DNA from 3 places in the Pelotomaculum isophthalicicum JI genome. Region 3 is predicted to be linked to each of the others. Evidence: riboswitches for the same ligand, from Rfam matches in the RefSeq annotation. Region 3 holds a riboswitch; each other region holds the start of a gene.
What was found. Region 3 has a riboswitch for molybdenum cofactor ahead of L7E55_RS16105 (GAF domain-containing sensor histidine kinase). Riboswitches for the same ligand answer to the same signal wherever they lie in the genome.

Region 1: another riboswitch for molybdenum cofactor. It lies ahead of L7E55_RS14370 (DUF7948 domain-containing protein); the one in region 3 lies ahead of L7E55_RS16105 (GAF domain-containing sensor histidine kinase).
Region 2: another riboswitch for molybdenum cofactor. It lies ahead of L7E55_RS11700 (FN3 associated domain-containing protein); the one in region 3 lies ahead of L7E55_RS16105 (GAF domain-containing sensor histidine kinase).

The regions. Positions count from the first base shown of each region.
Region 1 is NZ_JAKOAV010000033.1:10,858-15,669, forward strand. Features, by position in the region: gene L7E55_RS14365 (fibronectin type III domain-containing protein) at 212-1,510, shown strand; molybdenum cofactor riboswitch at 1,741-1,883, shown strand; gene L7E55_RS14370 (DUF7948 domain-containing protein) at 2,100-4,812, shown strand, end outside.
Region 2 is NZ_JAKOAV010000022.1:18,988-23,799, reverse strand. Features, by position in the region: gene L7E55_RS11715 (hypothetical protein) at 1-208, shown strand, start outside; gene L7E55_RS11720 (stalk domain-containing protein) at 1-12, opposite strand, end outside; gene L7E55_RS11710 (DUF2149 domain-containing protein) at 194-511, opposite strand; gene L7E55_RS11705 (MotA/TolQ/ExbB proton channel family protein) at 471-1,142, opposite strand; gene L7E55_RS11700 (FN3 associated domain-containing protein) at 1,139-2,884, opposite strand; molybdenum cofactor riboswitch at 2,880-3,002, opposite strand; gene L7E55_RS11695 (chitobiase/beta-hexosaminidase C-terminal domain-containing protein) at 3,310-3,915, opposite strand; gene L7E55_RS11690 (DUF5305 family protein) at 4,052-4,812, opposite strand, start outside.
Region 3 is NZ_JAKOAV010000045.1:12,217-17,028, forward strand. Features, by position in the region: gene bzdO (benzoyl-CoA reductase, bzd-type, subunit O) at 1-811, opposite strand, end outside; gene bzdN (benzoyl-CoA reductase, bzd-type, subunit N) at 890-2,023, opposite strand; molybdenum cofactor riboswitch at 2,415-2,533, shown strand; gene L7E55_RS16105 (GAF domain-containing sensor histidine kinase) at 2,810-4,489, shown strand; gene L7E55_RS16110 (response regulator) at 4,501-4,812, shown strand, end outside.

The DNA.
Region 1 (4,812 bases), on a different contig from region 3:
TCGCAAAGCTTGCCCGGCATCATTTTTATATAAGTGACCTTTGGACATACATTAGCGATGGTATTAGGGCCGTAGCGCTATATGCCCTAAGGTTGCCGAAGGCGAATTTGTTGTCACAAATACGTTGCCGGAAGTGATGAGGAAAAAGGTAAAACAAAGGCAATAAAAGGGTAACCGATTGAAAAAAAATATTTTTAGGAGGGAAAAGTTCATGTTTAAAAGCAGGTTTTTCAAAAAGAGCGCCAAAATAGTCTCCCTGTTGGTGGGAGCGACTATGCTGTTCGCTTCATTTGCCCCGGGTGCTTTCGCCCTGAACTACAACGGCAACGGCAGCGGCGCGGGCAACAAGGCGTTTAACTGCAACGGCTACAGTTACACGCAAAGCACCAAAACCTTAAAGATCTTCTTCAGTAAGCAATCAGTTAACACCAATGAATTTGATTCGAGCCAGTTTATAGTTACAAGGCAATATGACAGCTCTAACCCGTCGTTCAGTTACTCCAAGAATTCGGGAAGCGGCTGCAGCGGTATTAGCGACAGCAACCTCAACAAGGGGACGACCGTAACCCTGACCTTTGATAACGCGCTGGCTTTCAACGAGCTTTACGACGTGACGATCAAAGCGGCTACCGTTGCTGACGACAATCTTTTGACCCTGGGCAACTACCGGAACAGGAGCGACTTCACCTTCACTTTCAGGACTCCTTTAAACGTCACTCCTGCAAATGACAATGCTTTCAGTGATAGTGTTGCGCCAGTTGTCACCTACACTGTGGGCACCTCAAACGTGCCTTATGAGCCCAACGTGGGCGTCATTTTTGACCGGCCCGTCAACTCCACCACTGCCGCCACCTTATTAAGTTTAAGTGATCCCAACGGCCTGGTGGCAAACTATAAAAAAGGCGGTACGGCAGTTGTCTATGACGACACTATCGATGCCTACGCCGTTTCAGGTGCCGAGAATTACAAGCCATTTGCCAATACCGCGAACACCTTCTTCTTCTTCCCCGAGACGGTCCAGGGCAATACCAATACCTGCTATAACCGGGATTATTCCGCCGGCACCCACAGCTATACCCTGGACGTGCCGCCTGTCACTGACATAAGCGGCAATTCCTGGACCCATGCCCAAATAACCAACAACCAGCTCAGTTTCAGCTCACTTAGCAACGACCTCCCCGCCTGGTTGGACAACAGGCCCACGGTTGATACTCCAACCAGCACCACGCTGACAGTGCACTGGAACGCCAGCGGCATCACCAATTCTAGCGCAACCGAAGCGTATGACGTCTACTATTCCACCAACCAGTGGACGGGCTTTACGAAACTTAATGTAAGTGACATCACCGGTACCGCTCCTTTCTCATTCGTGGCCGGGGACACTTCGGATAATAGTGCATATGAGCTAAGCCCTCTTACCACTTATTACTTCCGAGTCGTGCCCAAGAATACCACCTACACCCTTGAAGCGGGTTTTTCCGCGGCCGGATCAGGTGCTACGACCTCTTAAAATCAGGTGAAATGAGCTGTTATTCTCAGCCCCGGCCGTCAGACCGGGGTTTTCCTACCTAGACAAATTTTTTTAAGCGGGTAGGAATTTGTTCCACAATGTAGAATATCATGGTATATGTTCATAGAACCAGATCAGTATCATATCATCCGAGTAACCCGCCTGTGGCTATTTGACTTATGACATACTGGTTTATTGCTTTTCAACCAATGTTTACCGGAAACTAACAATTTCATACCACCACCCGAGTCTACCCGCCTGTGGCTATTTGGCACATTATCCTTGGCTTTAAGGGCTATGGCGGCTGACCGATAGGGTATACCTTGAAAAGGGTATGCCTCCCAGTGCGGAAAGGGTCTAGTGCCAGTTATCTTCAACGGCTGTGTGCGTTTTCCGTACACGGCTGTTTTTTGTTTGCGGGAGATTGACTAGAGATTTTTTTGGGGGGGGTGATAGTTGGGTAAACCATGATGTAGATGCCGGATTTAGCCAGGAGCGATTTGAACAGGAAAATTCATCGGAAGATTCGTAAAAGTCATCGGTTATTTTGCCCGGCGGCAACACCATTAGCAAAGGAAGTGATATCATTTTGCGCTTCAGAAAATTAATTATTGGTTTGTTAACCGCGGCGCTGCTCTGCCTAGGTGGGACCTTCGCTCTGGCGGGTAGCGCCGTAACAGCCGCGGCCGGCGGCGCTACCCCGGAGATGCAGGCGAAAATGGCCTCCGTCCAAGTGCCCTTCTTGCCAAACGAGGGCCAGATTAAAGACGAGCGAGTTAAGTTTTACGCCGGCACTTTCGCTGGAACCGTCTTTGTCACTAATGACGGCCTAACTTACGCCTTGCCCAAAGGTGAAGACGGTGGCTGGGCGGTAAGAGAGGAGTTTGCCGGGGCCAGGGCGCTGGCGCCGGCCCCGGTGGGAGAACCGGGCGCCTCCGTCAACTACTACCTCGGCGACGACAGCGGCAAGTGGCGGACCAACCTGCCGTCTTACGGCATGATCACCCTGGGCGAGGTTTACGACAAGATCAGCGTGAACCTTAAAGCTCACGGCGACAACGTGGAGAAAATCTTTACCGTGGCCCCCGGCGGCGACCCTGCCGCCATCGCGGTTAAAGTTACCGGCGCGGACAAGCTCACCGTCAATGACCGGGGCGAGCTGGAGCTGTCCACAAAATTAGGCACGGTCGAAATGACCCGCCCGTCCGCCTACCAGGAAATCGGCGGGCAGCGCGTTGAAGTTAATGTCGCTTACGTGGTAAACGGCGGCAGTTACGGCTTTGAACTAGGCGAGTATAACCGCGCCTGTCCCCTGGTGATCGACCCGCTGCTGGGTTCCACCTTCCTGGGCGGCAGCGGGGCGGAAACGGGCTACTGCATCGCCCTGGACAAGTACGGGTACGTCTACGTGGCGGGCACCACCAAGTCGCCGACCTTCCCGGGCGCGTCGCAGGGTTTCGGGAATACACAAATAGACACCGCCAACGGTGACATGTTCGTGGCCAAAATGAGCCCCGACCTCACCCGGCTCCTCGCGGCCACCTATCTGGGCGGGAGCGCTGCCGATTCAATTAATAATACCGGCAATTGCCTGGCGGTCGCCCCGTCGGGCGAAGTCTACCTGACCGGGTACACCATGTCGCCCGACTTTCCCCACCCGGGCGGGGCATATCAAGGTTACGTTGACACGCATTCATCCAGCGACATTTTCGTTGCCAGGCTGAGCGGCGACCTCTCCCAGCTCAAGTCTGCCACCTATTTGGGGGGCGCTGACAATGACCGGCCAAACGCCATTGGTATAGACAGCCAGGGCAACGTCTTCGTGGCCGGGACAACGTACATGGACGGGAATTTACCCACCACCTCCAGCGCCTACCAGCAGGCGCACAAAGCAACCACCGCGATTACCGACGGGTTCATCTCCAAGTTTAGCCCCGACCTGTCCGAACTACGCGCCTCCACCTACCTGGGCGGCGCGGCCGCAACTACCATATATTGCATGTCCATCGACAGCAGCGACAATGTCTACGTGGCAGGAAATACTGTATATAACGCGTCAAAAAACTTGCCGGTCACCCCGGGCGCTTATAACCAGGTAAAAAACACAAATGCCAACCTCCAGAGTTTTGTATCCGAGTTGGATAACAATCTGGCCAACCTCCTGGCCTCCACCTACCTCGGCACCGGTAGCGGCGGCGAAACCCTCGTTTCAATTGCCCTGGGCAAGGACGCCGGCGGGAACACGGTGGTATACGCCGGCGGATATACGACAGAAACTGATTTTGTCTCCGCCGGCCCTGGCTACGCCTCAGCCTACCAGACGGGCAGCAACGGCGTCAATGAGATGTTCATCGCCGAGCTGAACGGCGGCCTGACCCAGCGGCTCGCCGCGACCTATCTCGGCACGAGCGTCGCCGATACACTGAGGAAAATAGTTTTGGATTCCGGTGGCAATTTATATATTGAAGGTACTTCTTCGAGTCCTAGTTCCTACCCGTGCTCTGCTGGGGCCTACAGCACGGCTAGAAACGGCACCAGCGGCACCGACATCGTCATCAGCAGGATGAAGGGCGACCTGACCAGGACGGCCAGCGACCCGTCAGGCCTGCTCGCCTCCACATACTTCGGGGGGGCCAACAGCAATGATACACCCTATGACATGACGCTGGACGCCTGGGGCAACGTCTACCTGACCGGGTTGCCCGCCGCCAGCGGCTTCCCGATTACTACCGGCGCATGCCAACCTTCGCTTAGCGGCGCCAGTGACGCCTTCGTTGCCAAGTTCACCGGGGACCTGACTCATGACGGTCCTGCCGACACCACCGCGCCCGTCTGGGTTGACGGAGGTTCGCTGACCGTTTCCAACGTGACTTACAGCGGGCTCACCCTGACCTGGACTCCCGCCTCGGATAACGTGGGGGTGACCGGCTATCAGATTTACCAGGACGGCGCGGTGGCCTATACCGTGAGCAGCGCGACGTATACGCAGGCGGGCGGCCTGGTGCAATACAACCTCACTGGCCTGAACAGCAGCGCCACTTACAACTTCAGGGTGGAAGCCGTCGACGCCGGCAACAACTGGAGCACCGGCGGGCCGACAGCCAATGCCTCGACCCCGGCCGAGCCCGATACCACCCCACCTTACTGGACTAACGGCAGCTTGACGCCTTCCGGCATTACCAAAAACAGTGTGTCCCTGACCTGGTCTGACGCCCAGGATAACGTGGGAGTGGCGGGCTACCAGATCATCGGCAGCGGTAGCGTTGTCGCTACCGTCTACGGGGACACGACATATAACATCA
Region 2 (4,812 bases), on a different contig from region 3:
GGTCAGCGTCACCGGAGTCTTTACCCCGTCTCCCGTGATTTCGACCGAGGTCGAGGGATCGGCCAGGGCCGCCGGCGGCGCCACCAGGCTTAACGCGCCGGCCAGCAGCAGCGCTCCCAGAATAGTCGCCATAAGCCCGCGAAACCATTTCTGTTTAACAATTTGCATTGAGCAGATACCCCTTTCACTTGTTCTACTGGTTGGTTAACATGAACAACTGCCCCGTGGCAGGGTCTTTGTAAACCGTGCCCATCTTTTCATAAAGCCTGCCCCGGCCCTCTTCGGTTTCGATCAGATCGTCCCGTATTTCCGGATCTTGCAAAACCTCGCGGCCGCGCTCCAGGTTGACGCGCTCACCTATTCGGCCCAGGTCGACATTCCAGTGCATGACCAGGGAGAGCATCAGCCCGCAGGCAAACACCAGCATGGCGTCCACAATGTTGATGGCGCCATCCATGGGATTGACCTCCTCAGGCGTTCCGCGTCTCCTGCTTCTCAGTCCCCCGTCCACGGGCGAACACCTCCAGTAAGCTTTCCAGCAAGGCCTCAAGTGAACTCAAGTAATCCTCATACCACCTTTTGCGCAGCCGGGAGATGGCAAAGGCGATGCCGGCGGCGGCCAGGCCGGTCACCGTGGCGTCAAAGGCGGTGAGCAGGGAGTCGGCCAGGGTCCTGGTGTCGCCCTGGCCCAGGGCGATCATGCCCGGCCCCAGTGGAATCAGAGTGGCCATCAACCCGAACATGGGCCCCAGGCGGGCCACCAGGTCGGTCCTGTTGGTGATCCCGGCGTAATGCAGTTCCTCGCCGGCAAGCAGCCGGCGGGCCAGGGCCTGCAGGGAGGTGGCGGGCAAATGGCGGTGCTTGATCAACTCGCCCAGAGCCGCTTTCTGGCGCCGGAACAACCGGCTATTTTCGATCTCGTCCATGATCTGAACGGCTTCTTTCCCCTGAAAGGCGTCAACCAACTCCGGCACCCTTACCCGTGCCCGGCGCCGCTCCATGAGGGTTTCCACAAGCAGGCCGCCCAGTTCAATCACGGTAAAGGCCAGTAACAGCAGCAGGACCGCGACGGTAGGCATTAGTAAAGCCGACGAGATGACATGCATTGTATCTTTCAACGGGGTTAACACAGATATTGTCACCTAGCTACCTCCTTTGCGTATTCCAAGTACCTCTTAATCGCGCCGGTTAGAAACAGGAGTAGAAACACAACCGCCGCGTAACCGTCCTGTATATCTGCCTCCTCCTGTAACTTCAAGGGTATATCATCGGCCGACATCTCGAAAACACGCCAGGGTTGTACATCCGGCTGCTCCGGGGTGACACCGCCGGTAGTTGAAGCGGCGGCAACTTCCTTTTTTTCCGCCAGGTACTGCCGGTTGGCTTCCGGCACCGGCTGTTCGGCAGGTATCTCCGGCTGCCTATCGGCAGTTGTCGAATCGCCGGCAGCCGCCTTTTTCTCCGCCGGGCTCTGCCGGTTGGTGGCGATAATCTCATTTTCCGCCGGGGAACGCCGTCCACTCTCCGGCACTGGCGCTTTTTTGGGCATCTCCCGCGACCCGCTCTGCTGAGAACCTGCGTTAGTCAGGCTTTGACCATGCACGACGCAGGAAGCCGACAGGTTCCCGGCCACAGTCCTCGCGGTGATGGTGGCCGTGCCGGGGCCGACCACCGTCACCAGGCCGTTGCCGTCGACCGTGGCCACCCTGGTGTCGCTGGAACTCCAGGTCACGTCGTGGTCCATGGTGTTGTATGGTTCTATGCTCGCCACCAACTCAATGGTGTTACCGACTTTGAGACTGGCCGTGTCCTGGTCGAGGGTGATCTTGGTGGGCGGCCCGGCCGGCCTCTTCGCCGGGTCCGCCGCTTTGCCCGTGAGATCAGCTTTATAGGTAAAGGTTACAACGTCGCTGTCCTCTTTGCCGGGACCGATGGTGACGGCCTTGATCACCGTGTCCTTTTTAATCTCGATGGGCCGGTTGACGCTGTCCAAATCGTCCGGCCGCAGCGGCCACCACCGCTTTGCGCTCTTGTTGTACATCGGGCTGTTAATGGTCGGGATGCTGCCGTCCGTGGTGTAATACACCTTGTCCGCGTCATTGTGCTTATTGCTGAGCTCGATCTTGGTCCCCGCGGGCACCTCTCCGCCGGCCACGCTCGCCTTCGGGCTGTCCCATTTGGGTGGGGCGTCGGTAAGCACCTCGATTTTAGCCACATATTTTAAAAACAAGTTATTGTTCTGCTCGGTAACCGCCCGCTGCCCGATGAGCAGCAGCAGCGCGTCCCGGTCGTTCATTTCGGCGGGGTTGTCACTGCCCTCGCTGCTGATCAGGGCAAGGATCGGCTCCACCTCCCGCGCGCCCTCCGGAGAGCCTGGAACGCTCCCGTCGCTGGCATGGTTGTCCATTAAGCGCGAGAAATAATAGCGCTTGTCTTTGAACAACTCCTTAACTGTAAGCGTCACTTCGTACCCGTCGTTCGACACAAATCTGATCAGCCTGGCCTCTTCTGTCATCCCCGCCAGGGCGAGCAGGTCCCTCAGCTTGACACCTTTCCCTATGTACCACTTTTTGGTAGGCCAGGTGTTGATCACACTGTACACGTGCTCGTATTGTTTCATGCCCTCGAGCTGGGACAGGGTCAAGGTCACGGGGGCAGTCACTCCGTCCCCGGTGATCTCCACCGAGTCCGACTGATCGGCCAGGGCCGCCATGGGCGCCATCAGGTTGGATAAGCCTACGAGCAGCAGCAATACCAGTAATTTCACAAAGAGCTTACAGAGCCATATATTTTTAACTGCCGGCGTGATCATACTCCCCTTATCGCCAGAAATTGACAAAACAAAAACAGCCGGGCGCGGAAAACGCGTCCAGCCGTTGTGCACAGCAGGCAAACAACCCTTTCCGCACTGGGAGGCAGGCCTGTTTCCGGGCCGGCCCTGCCGGTCAGCCGCCATAGCCGCGCGAGGCCACAGGCGGGCAGACTAGGATGTTACACTGTGGATGTCCAGAACGATATTATATTTTAACAAACATAGCGTAAACCATCATTACCACAAAAGGATAAAATTTCTACAAATAGGTTTAGACCGGTTTAGAAGATAACAGTAGAACTCCGGTTAAGCCACGCTTTCATTTAATTTATAACTACTCCTGTCTAGCCCTCGGGTTATACTTATCTAATAAATTAACCCAATAATAATCTATTAGATAACTCAAACTAAACCATGCTGTATTTGGACAAAAAACACCCCCGGGTGAAGGGGGTGGGTAGCATACCGGACGGGTAACGTTGAAAGCCGGAAATCCGCTAGCCCGAGATCAAGTCTATAAGCATGCCGTAATCCGTGACGTCAACGTAGCCGTCGGAGTCGAGATCAGCGGCGTAAATCTCAAAATCATTGGGGGTATACTCGGCACTGATAATGTCGATCATTATCCCCAGGTCTGTGACATCGATGTAGCCGTCGTAGTCGATATCCCCCTTGGCGCGGTTGGTGTAGACGAAGGTTTGCACATCGCTGTTCGTTTTTCCGTTTTGGTTGTTTTGGCCGGGGGGTCCGATCCTGACGGCCTTGATCGCTGTTTTACCGGTAGTGCTGACGGTGATCGGGTGATTGATTGTGTTCAGACCTGGGTGGTCATACCACCATCTGCTGCCAATCCAGTTATAGATCGGGCTGTTCAGGGTCGGGGTGCTGCCGTCAGTGGTATAGTAAATCTTGTCCGTGTCTTCCAGCCCGTTGTCTGGGGTACCGGGTATGGACAGCGCCACCTGGCCGTTGGCCGGGGGCGGCCCGCTGGCCGGACTAGCCTGAATGGAGCTATCCCATTGACTAGGTTGGGTGGTGAGCACTTCAATTCTGTTCACATAGGCCTGGAGTTGGGCCACGGTGAAGGTAGTGGGATTCGTCACCCCGTTTCCGTCGATCTGTACCTCGGTCGACGCGGCCAGGGCCGGCGCGGGCGCGGTCAGGCTGAACTCAGCAGCGCGCCCAGGACGGTCAGGCAAACCTTGTAAAACCAGTTTTTTTTGACTATTAACATTTTAATTATCCCTCCTTTTTTAATTCATAAACAAACAACTTTGGCTCGTCGAAGACATAAAACGTCGCCATATTATCGGTTTCCGAAAGCGGCCGGTACATGACGGGCTTGTTCAGCTCGTCGGCAATCAGCGCCAGGTCGTCCACGGACCGGACCGGGATCGCGTTCCCGCGTTCGCCAGGGATCTCTCCCTCGATGACGGCCATGCGGTAGCCGTATTTTTTAACAATTCGCCTGAACCTGGCCTCCAGGGGATCGGTCCGCCCCGCGCTTCCGCCGGTGAACCGGAGCAGCAGGGCCAGGATGACGGCGCTGAGGCCGGCGGCCGCGCCGTACAGGGCGGCCTTTTTCCGGTCGGTTTGGGCCGGCACGGACCTGGTCGCGCTGATGGCGCCGGGCTTTTCTTTAACCGGCTCCCCGCCGATCTCAAAAGCTTTCCGGACCAGCGGCACCACCAGGGTCGGGGCTATCTGATCCTTGATTTGCCCGCTGTCCGTAACGGCTTCCACGTCCACGTTCCAGCGCACGGTCAGGTTGACCTCGTTCGGAATCAGCTCCGTATCCTTGATCACCATACTGGCGAAGGTATTGTATTCCGGCAGGCGCAGCGGCAACTCCTCCTGGACGGAGACGGTCCGTTCATTGCCGCTAAAGGCTTTTTTCGGCAGCAGCACAAATTCCCGCTGCCAGATTTTTGTGTTTTCCTTGCCGGCCAGCGCTTCCGCCAGGGCGACTATTCCGTATTCGCCCCTGACCTCGGACACCC
Region 3 (4,812 bases):
CATTCGGTACGGCGGCGATGCCGCGCGCCACCCGGTCTTTAACATCTTCATACACTTCTTTAAGCACGGGAGTAATACGCTTGTTGGCCTTGCACAGGGTGTTGAGAACATAAAGGGAGTACATGGTTTTTTCATCAATCGGTGCCGGCACGGCTTTGTTCAAGGCGCAGATATCGGCCCAGAGCGAGGTATTGACGCACTCGGTCTTGACCGCTTCGATAAACTTCTCGTCGTCAAACTTCCGGCCGGTGGTCTTTTCCAGCCATTCGGCGGCTTCAAGCATCTGGTCGGCAACATACTTGACCGCGTGGGGTTTTATTTTTACGTCCGTGCCCGGCATAAACGGGCCGGCCGCAACGTCGATGCAGGTCATCGGAATCTGCGGCTCATGGTCGACAATTACTTGATACCACTTGGCATGGCTGCAGCAGATATGGTCCTGGTAAATAAAGTCCGGAATGGGATAATCGCCGCCCCAGGGATAAGTGCCCTTAGTCAGGACGGAGCCCCAGTAGATCCGCATATACGCGCACAGGTCACGCGCATAGCCGTATTTCTCAGTGGTCATCATGCATTTCATGGCGATGTCTTTGTTAAAAGCGCAAGAAGCGCCGTACGGCTCACTGGTAATGGAAAAAACATCGTCGCCCAGGCCGTAAGTGAGAGCATCCAGCGCCCAGGCCCCGCCTGCCCAGCGGATGCCGCCCTTGGCGTGGCAATCACGGTAATCCAGGTAAAAATCTTCCCTTGCTTGTTTTGCAAGACCCCAGGTCTTCAGGGGTTCAGTCGGGTACAATTGACCTTTTGACATGCCCATACCTCCATTTATCAAAAGTTTCTTAGAATAAATAACCGTCTGCGATTAATTAAGATTGCCGCCGGTTAAGCTCTAGAACAGATCTTCCTGCCTGAGCATTTCCAGGAACGCGTCTACGCGGATGCGGAACGGCCCCAGGGGAACAGTGACGTCGAACTCAAGGAACAGGGTGGGAATGCCGGCTGCCTCAAACGCTTTGCGGAACGCGGGAATATCCAGTTCGTGCGGGTCGCAGAACTTTTGCTGAACAATAATGGCGCCTTCCACGCCCCATTGTTTCGCCATATCGAGAGCCCAGACCAGCCGGTCGCGCGGCTGCGCCCAGTCTTTGGTGGGACACGGCGGGCGTTCGCAATAACGCGCGGCGAGAGCGGCGTACCGGTCTTCTTGAGGCACTACCTGGTTCCAGAAATAACGGGAGCCGGTGCAGTGATCCTCCATCACGAAAGTCGCGCCGCAGATTGTTTCCACCATATTGATGAAAGCGATGTCGTCGTCTTCACTGCCGATAATCATCAGGCGGTTGCCCGTTTCACGGTCAATCTTGCGGGTTTTCAATTCGTTAAGAGCTTCTTCAAGCAGCTTGTTGACTTCGCGCTTGTCGCCGAATTGGCAGGCCAGCACCATGTAAATCGCTTCCTGACCGGTAATCGGCGGGTTCTCGGCTTTCCGCAGATCCCAAACTTGCCGCAGCAGTCTGCGGGTGGTGTTCAGGATTTCGATCCCTTTGTCAATGTCCTCCGGAAGGATGGTTTTGCCGGTCCACGCCTCAATGGCATTTTTGAAATCAATCAGTTCCTGACGCAGGAAGGGCTTCGCTCCAGCATTAGTGACCCTGTGCGGCATGGGCAGATAATAGCTGAAGCCAACCGGTATGTGCAGATCCCAGCTGGTATACGCCTGGCGGACATGCAGACAGGACTGGGCAATCATAATCCCGTCAAGGTAGTCATACCGCCCCTTCAGGCCTTGGGCCAGGACGTCGCGGCAGAACGGGCAGTACATCCCGAAGATGTGCGGCTCGGTCACATTCTGGGGTTCGTGGCTGCCCAGAATACGCACGGGGATGATGTCAGCAGCGTACATGATTTCCTCGGGTGCGTAAGTGCAAAAGTACCCGATCATTTTGCTGCCCGTCTTCTCCTTCCACTCCTTTTGATACTTGTGCCGGTTTTCATAGATGTCCTTAAAAACTTCCATTCCCATTACTTCATCCTCCTCCATATTAAATTTCCTTGATACCATACCGGTGCGCCTGTAAATAACCGCGTCCGACAGAATTAGGACATGGCTATTCTCAAATAAATCATAATGAAACGGCCAAATAAAAAAAATCGCTAGAAAGGATGGAAAAAGTATAATAATGAAACGGTAAAGTGTTACATCTTAGAGATTGCCTTCGTACTCCTTGGACGGGCGGTAAAACACACGGCATAAACTGTGCAGGAAGGGAGAAGGGTTAAATAATATAATGTATTAAGGTTAATTCTTAGGAGTTTTGCCCCGTACCCCTTTTGATGGACAGCAAAAGTAAATTAAAATGCTGGTTGACATGCAATTTATTCTGTGATTATAATTGTTCTAAAGAAAAACTAAGAATTGAAAACTTCTCCGAGCCTTTTTGCCTAAAGGATATATCTCATGGCAAGCTGGCCGCAGGGTATGGCGGGAAACGGCCATGCCTCCCTTATGGAAAGGAGACAATAAGCAGCAGAGCCGTTAGGATCTGTAAGTGATTATTACGTCTTCCTCTGGAAGACATTTTATTATCGCTTGTTATTAGCCCTTTCCGTTTAAGGAAAGGTTTTTTATTGATTAAGGAAATTATGCTTTTCTTGATTTGTGGATAAGTGTCCTTTGGGCATAATCTAGCGGCAATTTTTAGGCTTTATTCAAAGAACGAGCGAGTCAGAGGAAAAGTAAGGGAACTGCTTGAGGCACAAAGCGTCGAGTTTAACTGAACCCGAGGGAGATTGAGCTTATCGTTGGGTGGTGATTAAATTTAGCACGGCCAACAACAATCTTGAAAATCCTGAACTGCTCATGGTGTGCAAAATCAGTACTAACTTCAACAACATTAAAAAAATATGTCCAGCCATAAAGGAAGCTTTAAGCTTTTCCGTTGACTCGTTTGAATTTGCGCACGCGGGGTTGATTTTGTATGTCAGCAACAAACAAACCGTCTGCTTGCAGGTTTCAAGAAAAGGCTTGTGTGAAAAAATGCCGTCCGTAGGCTCTTATTACAACAAATATACGGACAAGTCCGGCGCGAGTCATAATCCTACGGAAACAATGGATTCATTACAACCTTCATCTTTTACCACAATACCTATCATTCTGCGGGCCTGCGACCCCGCCAGCAAAATGGAAATCGGCGTTTTTAAATCCTCACCCGCGACAGTGCAGAGTTATCTAAACAAAGCCACTTCTCTTGGTATTCATATTGTCAACATTATTCAAGATTCCGTTTTCGGCGGGCAAAAAGACCGGAATTTAAGGAAACTGTCTGTTCTGTTGGAGACAGTTTGCACAATCAGTTCAACCCTGAACTTAAACCAGATCCTGCACATAGTTTCCCAGATCACTGCTGATCTTTTCAACGCCCGCTGCGCTATTTTCCTATTAAACGAAACCGATCAGACAATTATACCGGCTGTCGGCGTGGGCAGCTTTGACAAAGAACTCAAAAAGAAATTCAGAGTGCAAAAAGGTCTCGCCCCATACCCGGCGTTTATCAAGGCGATAAGAGAACAACAGCCGGTGGTGTTAACCCCGGACAATATCGAAAGCGGTCTCCCCCTGGAAATCATTAATAATTTTTCTTACGCAAGAGTGCTCCTAATTCCGCTTATTTCTAAAAACAGCGCGCTCGGGATCATGCAGGTGGACCGGTTGGCTCATGACAAGCAATTTGACCAGGAAGAAGTGACCATATTTTCCGCAATCGCCAAAGCAACTTCAATTGCCATGGAAAATACCAAGCTTGTGGACACCCTGGCCAAAAAAGAAAAACTCTTGCAACAGCTTTTGGAAAAGTTGATTTGCATCCAGGAAGATGAGCGCAAAAGAGTCGCGTCGGAAATCCACGACGGGGCCATCCAGGCCCTGCTGGGAATCTGGTATCGTATTCAGTTGCTTGCCATATCCACCGGCAGCGATGATCCTAATAAAAACGAACTAATCAAAATACAAGGCTTGCTTGGACAGCAAATTCAGGAAATACGCAGAATCGTTTACAACCTGAGGCCGGTGATGCTCGACACTTACGGGCTTGGCCCCGCGCTTCAGGCTCTTGTCCGCACGCTGCAGGAAGAGAGCCAGATAGATTTTGAACTGGTAATGGAAAACCAAATACTATCGCTGCCGGCTAATGTTGAATTGACGCTTTACCGTATCGTCCAGGAACTCCTGGCAAATATAATCAAACATTCTCAGGCCACCAGGGTCCAGGTTACCCTGGTTAACGGCGAGGATAACACCGTGCTTGTGGTCAAGGACAACGGCACCGGTTTCAATTTAACGCCTCCCAGCCGGGACGATCCGTACGGAAACCTGGGATTAGCCAATATCCGGGAGCGGCTCACCCTGTTGGGAGGAACTTTTAAAATAGAATCCCAGCTCGGCTGGGGTACGACAGTTACAGTCCAGGTACCTACTCAGCTTGCCAACTAGGGGGTGTTACAGTGTCCAGTATTAAGCTGCTGATTGTCGATGATCATCCAATGATCCGGGAAGGCCTGGTCGCAATGTTGAGGCCTAGACAGGATATCAACATTATCGGCTGCTGCTCGAACGCTGAAGACGCATTGGAATTCGTCACGCGCAACGTCCCGGATGTTGTTCTGATGGACATTAAAATGCAAAAAATGAACGGCATTGAAGCCACTCGTAAAATTACCTCCCTTGTGCCCGGAATAAAAGTAATTATGCTAACCATATTCGAAGACGCGGAGTCGGTCAGGCTTTCCCTGCAAGCCGGGGCGACTGGGTATATA